DNA from 2 places in the Intrasporangium sp. DVR genome. Region 1 is predicted to be linked to the other one. Evidence: riboswitches for the same ligand, from Rfam matches in the RefSeq annotation. Region 1 holds a riboswitch; the other holds the start of a gene.

The links. A riboswitch is a leader RNA that binds a small molecule or an ion and turns the genes downstream of it on or off. The one in region 1 is predicted to bind cyclic di-AMP.
Region 2: another riboswitch for cyclic di-AMP. It lies ahead of ABWV20_RS06660 (CHAP domain-containing protein); the one in region 1 lies ahead of ABWV20_RS03805 (C40 family peptidase).

Annotation. Positions count from the first base shown of each region.
Region 1 covers NZ_BAABZW010000003.1:193,050-196,443, reverse strand. Annotated here, with positions in the region: gene ABWV20_RS03815 (STAS domain-containing protein) at 1-166, shown strand, start outside; gene ABWV20_RS03810 (DsbA family oxidoreductase) at 242-925, opposite strand; gene ABWV20_RS03805 (C40 family peptidase) at 1,003-1,800, opposite strand; cyclic di-AMP (ydaO/yuaA leader) riboswitch at 1,799-1,964, opposite strand; gene ABWV20_RS03800 (iron-dependent transcriptional repressor DtxR) at 2,102-2,854, opposite strand; gene ABWV20_RS03795 (MFS transporter) at 2,879-3,394, opposite strand, start outside.
Region 2 covers NZ_BAABZW010000005.1:445,510-448,903, reverse strand. Annotated here, with positions in the region: gene ABWV20_RS06665 (alpha/beta hydrolase family protein) at 1-1,007, opposite strand, end outside; gene ABWV20_RS06660 (CHAP domain-containing protein) at 1,124-1,996, opposite strand; cyclic di-AMP (ydaO/yuaA leader) riboswitch at 1,999-2,191, opposite strand; gene ABWV20_RS06655 (hypothetical protein) at 2,337-3,134, opposite strand; gene ABWV20_RS06650 (transposase) at 3,326-3,394, shown strand, end outside.

The DNA of each region.
Region 1 (3,394 bases):
GCTCGTCCCCCCCAAGTCTCCGATCCGCGCCGTCCTCGAGCTGACGAGCATCCGGACGGTGATCTCCGTGCACGACACCCTCGAGGAGGCCGCTGCCGAGCCCGCGACTCCCGACCGCGGGGCCCCGGGACCGACGCCGCCCCAGCGTCCGCTGACTCCTCCGTGACCGCGTGCAAGGCCACCCCCGCCGTATGCCGCTGGGTGACCTCGGCCGCCCGCGCTCGACCGTCGGGGGGCCGGGTCAGACGCTCTCGGTGACGACGCCGCGAAGGAGCGCGAGGTAGTCCTCGACGGAGCGCGCGCCCGAGATCGCGGCGCGGCCGTTGGCGAGCAGGAACGGCACGCTCGTGACGCCCATCGAGGCGGCGAGCTGCTCGTCCTCGCGCACCCGCTCGGCGTAGTCGTCACCGGCCAACACCGCGGCGACCCGACGCTCGTCGAGGCCGGCCTCGGCGGCGAGCCGCTGGAGCACCTCGTGGTCGTCGATCGCCAGCCCCTCGCTGAAGTGCGCGGCGTGGAAACGCTCGTAGGCGGCCGACTGCAGGGCGGGCCCGCCCATCTCGAGCGCGAGCGCGCACAGCCGGTGCGCGTCGAACGTGTTGGCGCGGACTGCGGTGTGCCAGTCGAAGGTCAGCCCGTCGCCCACCGCCACGTCGCTGACGTGGGCGTTCATCAGGCGCCCGCCCTCGACGCCGCCGCCGTACTTCCGGCCGAGGTGCTCGGCCACCCCGAGGCGCTCACCGACCGGGACGAGCGGGTCCAGCTCGAACGAACGCATCCGCATCGTGACGTCATGCGGACGCTCGAAGGCCGCGATGGCAGCCTCGACGCGACGCTTGGAGATCCAGCACCACGGACAGACGAGGTCGGACCACAGCTCCAGGCTGACGGGCGTCGTTGACTCCGCTGCGGACTGGTCGGTCATCGGTTCAGTCTTGCACGGTCGCTCCGCGGGCGCGCACCCTCGGACCTGCCGTAGCAGCCCTCATGGGGGAGGTCAGCTCAGTAGCGCCCGTAACCGGCGGGCATGGTCCAGATCGAGTGGTAGCCGATGACCGTGCCGGGGCGCTGCGCGTCGATCATGCGCCCGGGGCTGACGTAGATGCCGACGTGGTAGGCCGGGTAGCCGAAGAAGACGAGGTCACCGGGCTGGGGCGTGCTCACACGGGTGGCCGAGGCCTGCTGCTGGGAGGCGGTGCGCGGGATCGAGATCCCCGCCTGGCGGTAGACCCAGGAGGTGAAGCCGGAGCAGTCGAAGCCGCTCGGCGTGCTGCCGCCGTAGACGTAGGGGACACCGATCATCGACTGGGCGATGCCGACGATGCCAGACGCGGACGGCGCCGGGTCGGCGATCGGGGTGCGCTCGGTGGTCGTGCGGGACGCCCGCTGCTGCGTCTCGCGGCGCTCCGCCGCGGCCCTCTCAGCCGCCTGGGCGGCCTCCCGCGCGGCGCGCTCCTTCTCGACGACGACGTCCTTGATGACGATCGGCTTGACCACGTCTGCCTTGGTGGTCGTCGCCTGCTGGGCGAAGCCGATGGCGTTGAGCGCGCTCGCCGCCTTGATCGTCGTCGCCTGCGGACCGACGACGGCTGCGCTGCTCGGCGTGGACTTGACCGCGGCGAGAGCCTGGCTGTCCGCAGCGGCCGGCTGGGCGAACGTGGCGACGAGGCCGCCAGAGGCTGCCACGATCGCGGCACCCTTCACGGCCGGCTGCGCCGACTCCTTGGCGATGAGCTTGAGCTCTGACAACGGGTTGTAGCGACCAGGGGCGCGGTGGCGCCCGGCAACGTTCTGAGCCACGTGCTACCTCTCGACGCCTGCGAGGTGAGCTGTCGGGTTCGGGTGGGAGGTACTACCCGGCCCTCGCTCGGACCCGAAGGTCCTCGGGAGGACTTCACCCCAAGGACGTCTCACGACGCCCGGAGAATGGTTCCCCCGCTCCTGCCATGCGGTGTGGTCACGTGCCCGGTCCGGTGGCAGGACTTGGCGATCCGGCCCGGAGCACCCGCCCCATTCGGAGCGAGCCCGCTCAAACTATCCAAACCCCCCGCCGTTGTCACGTCCTGATCACGACATGGGGACAACTTTCTCGCCGGCTGCGTCACGCGGGAGTGGCGGCAGCCGTGGCGGGGCCCGACGCGGAGTGCGCGTGCGGCTCCGGATCGCGCTGGCCGAAGACATGGACTGCGACGTCCTCGGGCAGCGACACGCCGCTCGATCGGTCCATCCCCTCCCGGCAGGCGATGACGCGGCTCGCCTCGCGCACGACGGCGACGCGCTCGCCCGGCATCAGGCCCGCCGAGGTGAGCAGCGCGAGCGCCTCCGGGTCGACCTGCACCGGCTCACCGATCCGTCGGATCGTCACGGTGACGGCCTCGTCGCCGGCGGCCTCGGTCAGCGCGACGAGCCCGCTGCGGAAGTCATCGGACACCTCCAGGCCCAGCTCCTCGAGACCGGGGATGGGGTTGCCGTAGGGCGACTCCCGCCCCTCACCGATGAGGCTGAGGATCTTGCGCTCGACCTTCTCCGACATGACGTGCTCCCAGCGGCAGGCCTCGTCATGGGCGTACTCCCACTCGAGCCCGATGACGTCGACGAGGAGGCGCTCGGCGAGACGGTGCTTGCGCATCACCCGCGTCGCGAGCAGCCGCCCCTCGTCCGACAGCTCCAGGTGCCGGTCACCCGTGACGGCCACCAGGCCGTCCCGCTCCATCCGGGCGATCGTCTGCGACACCGTGGGCCCGGAGTGGCCGAGCCGCTCGGCGATCCGCGCCCGGAGCGGGATGATCCCCTCCTCCTCCAGCTCGAAGATCGTCCGGAGGTACATCTCTGTCGTGTCGATGAGGTCGGTCACGGTCCTACTCTCTCAAAGAATCCTTCATGGCTCGGGCAGCTCGGACCGGGCACTCGAGCTGTCCACGGCGTCCCGGTCCCGCGCCGACGCCGAGCGGGCCGCCACGGCGCCCCTCGACGCTGCGCGCCGAGCGACGGTCGGATCATGACGCGGCACCCAGATCCGCAACCACACGGCACCCGCGACCGCCCCGAGGCCGAGGAGGACCGACGCGGCACCGAGCGTGATGATCGCGCTCAGTCCTGACAACGCGAGCGGCCCGGCGGCTCTTCCCACGTCGGCGCACAGGCGCCAGCCGCCGAGGAACTGGGCCCGCGCCTCGGGTGGGGAGGCGTCCGCGCCCAGGGTCATGATGAGGCCGGCCCCGAGACCGTTGCCCAGCCCGAGGACCGTGGCGGCCGCCGTGACGGCGACGAGTGTCGTGCTCAAGGGCAGCAGGGCCATCCCGAGCCCGAGGACGAGCATGCTGGGGACCGCCGCGGCGACCCGGCCATGGCGGTCCATCAACCACCCCGAGGGGTAGAACAGGGCCATGTCGAC
Region 2 (3,394 bases), on a different contig from region 1:
CGTTCCCCCGGGTAGACGTGGTAGGTCACCTTCTTGCCGGCCTTCTTCAGCGCAGCGACGGTCTCCGCGGACCAGCGAATGGGGCAGTCCTCGTCCTCGGTGCCGTGATGGATGAGGATCGGGTCGGTGATCCGGTCGAAGTACGTGCGGGGGCTGGTGCGTGCCCACGTCTCGGGCGCCCGCTCGGGCGTCCCGAGTCGCCGTAGCACCGCTCGGGCGTCGCCCTCGCGGTCGTCGTCGCGGCGGACCCACCGGTTGAAGTTGTCAACGGTGTCCGAGCTCACCGGGCTGTAGGCGACCCCGGCCTTGAAGAGGCCGGGCCTGGCGACGAGCGCGTTGTAGACCACCCCGCCGCCCATCGAGCGGCCGATGATGCCGATGCGGTCGGGGTCGACGGCCTCGAACTGCTGGAGGGCGAGACCGGCGTTGATCGCGTCGACCGCGTAGCCGAGGCGCAGCGCAGCGCCGTTGTCAGGGTCGTCGTCGGACTGCGCATGGTTGCGGTAGTCGATGTGGAGGGTGACGTAGCCCTGTCGGGCCAGGTAGTCGCGTTCCCGGAGCATCGTGGCGCCGTTGGTGTACTCCTCGATGGGGACGTAGCCGTGGGCGAGCACAACGGCGGGGAAGGGGCCCGTGCCGCGGGGGACGTTGATCCGTCCGGAGATCAGGAGTCCGTCTCCCCGGAACGTCGCGTAGAACTGGCGGTAGGCGCTCGTGCTCCCGCCCTCACGACCCAGCCGCAGGTCGCGACCGTCGAAGTCGGTGTCGATGAGGGACTGGATGAAGGCAGGGTCCGCAGGCTCAGTCGTGCTCGCCCGTGCCCGAGTCGTCCCTGATGACGTCGCGGCCGAGGCGGACGTGGGCGCCGTGGCCGACGCCGTGTTCGAACCCGTGGTGGGCGCACTCCGGGTCGCGGTGCCCCCGGGCGTCTCGCGGACGGACTCGCTCGTGCAGGCGCTGACGGCCAGCACGGCCGTCAGGGTCCAGGCGACGATGGTCCCTCGCACCCCTGCAGTGTCTCAGGGGAACCTGCCCAGCGGCCGCTGGCTGGGCATGACACAGGCGGGACGGGTGCCTCGGCACCCGTCCCGCCTGTGACCGCGGTGTCAGCAGCTGCGCTGCATCACGGAGCGTAGATGTACTGCATCCCGCCCACGTGCGTGACCGTGCGGGTGTTGTAGTTGTACGGCCCAGCAAGGGCGTTCATCTCGATCATGGTGATCTCGTTGCCGTTGACCGCGGTGACCCACGCCACGTGGCCGACGCTCGAGGAGCCGTGGACACCCGGCTGCATGACGACGATGGAGCGCGTGCGCGGGGTGCTGGACACGGTGTAGCCGGCGTTGGCGGCGCCATAGCCCCAGGCCATCGCGTTGCCGGTCCAGCCGCCCGGGTAGTACCCCTCGGACTGGTACCACTTGTTGAGCGCGCCCCAGGTGCACTGGCCGGCAGTGGCCCAGTTGTAGGCGGACTTCTGGCCGGACGAGCCGTTGACCGTCGCCTTCGGCGAGTAGGTCGACGACGTCAGCGTGGCGCGAGTGGCCGAGCGTGAGGCGCGCTCGGCGGCCGCACGGCGGGCCTCGGCGGCCTCGCGCGCCTTCTGGGCCGCCTCCTCGCGCTTCTTCTCGACGACGACGTCCTTGATGACGATCGGCTTGGCCGTGGGCGCCTTCGTCGTCGTCGACGCGTAGCCGATGGAGCTGAGCGCCGGTGCCGCCGCGACAGCGGGTGCGAGGGCGGCGTCAGGGCCGACGGCGGCGGCAGCCTTCGGTGCGGCGACCTTCGGCGCGGCGACCGGTGCGGCCGCGGACGCGCCGGACATGGTCTCGGCCGAGGCCGGAGCGGTCAGCGTGGCCACGAGCCCGCCAGCGGCGGCGACGACAGCCGCGCCCTTCATGGCCGGCTGCGCGGACTCACGAGCAATGCTCTTGAGCTCGCCGAGCGGGCTGTACCCACCCGGCGCCCGGTGGCGCCCGGGACGGTTGTCAGTCTTCACAGAGAACCTCTCCGCGCCTACGAGGTTAGCTGTCGGGTTCGGGCGAAAGGCTGCCCGGCCTCGTCTCGGGCCCGGAGGCCCTCCTCGAGTGCTACACCCCAAGAGCGACGGGCAACCGGACGGGTCCGGCTCCACGACGCTCGGAGGAACTGTGGTTCCCCCGCTCCTGCCATGCGGGTCAAGCGGGACCTCGAGGCGATGGCAGGACTCGGCGTCCGCCTCACGGCCGGCCCCACCGAGGGAGGGGCTGGGCAAGAGACTAGAGGACTCCTTCCCCGATGTCACGTTCGGGTAACGGGCTGTCCATCAAATGGTAAAGACGGCCGCCGGGTTGCCGGGCTCAGCCGGCCAGCGGGCAGGCCGCCTTGGCGCCCGCCGCGGCCGCCGTGAAGTAGGGCGGGTTTCGCTTCAGCCCCTGCTGCCAGAGGGACCGCCAGAGCGCCTCGGCGCGGGTCGCCGTGATGCCGCCCGCCTTGAAGTGCGACTGGTCCTTCAGGTGGGTCTCCCACGGCTCGATGGCGGCGCGGGCCCGGCCCAGGATCCCGTCGACCACCTTCATGCTGGCCGCGCAGGTGGCCAGGTCCTTCGTCTGCTGACTGGGCGTCGCGCCCGGGGGCACGTCGCAGCGTCGTTCCGCTGAGCGGTAGGCGCGGTCGGCCGCATGGAACGCGGCGATGTGCTGGGGCGCGTCGGCGGTGGTGGGTCCCCAGTCCTTCTTGGCCTTGGCCAATGAGATCTTGCCGGCCTGGAGGGCGTTCATGATGTCGAGGTGGGCGTCCCACTCCCTGAGCGACGTCCCTGCAGCGCTACGAGCCTTCGCCTGCAGGAGCCAACCGCTGCGGCACTCCTCCACCCGCGCCGCGACGGGGTCGACGGTGGGCGTCGGGGACTCGGAGGGGGTCGCCGCTGTCGTCGGCTGGGTCGAGGCCGTGCTCGGCGCGGTCGACGGAGGTGTCGAGGTGGCCGTCGGGCTGACGGGAGCCGCTGTCGGGGACCCGACGAAGAGGTCCTTGCCGAACCAGACGGCGGCGCCGAGGACGATCAGGGCGACCACGAGCACGGCGACGGCAGCCGCCGGCCCGCGCTGCTGGCGCTCGAGCTCGCGCCGTTCGCGGCGGGTCCCTGGTTGTTGTGTCATCGCGCTACCCCCAGAAGTGGCCGATTCCCGAACACCTACCCGGCCAACTCTAGGTGCTACCCGGCTCAGGGGATGTTACTGGCGCGTAAGGCTCTTCGAGACCGCCATGGACCGCGGGGGTCGGTATCCTCGCAGAGTTGACCGGATCCCGTCTCCACAGGTCCGGCCCGGGGGAGTCATGAGGTGCAGCCATGTCCCATCCACCAGTCAAGCGGTACCCAGAGGACAAGGACGCGAGCGACGATCGGCCCGAGGAGGCG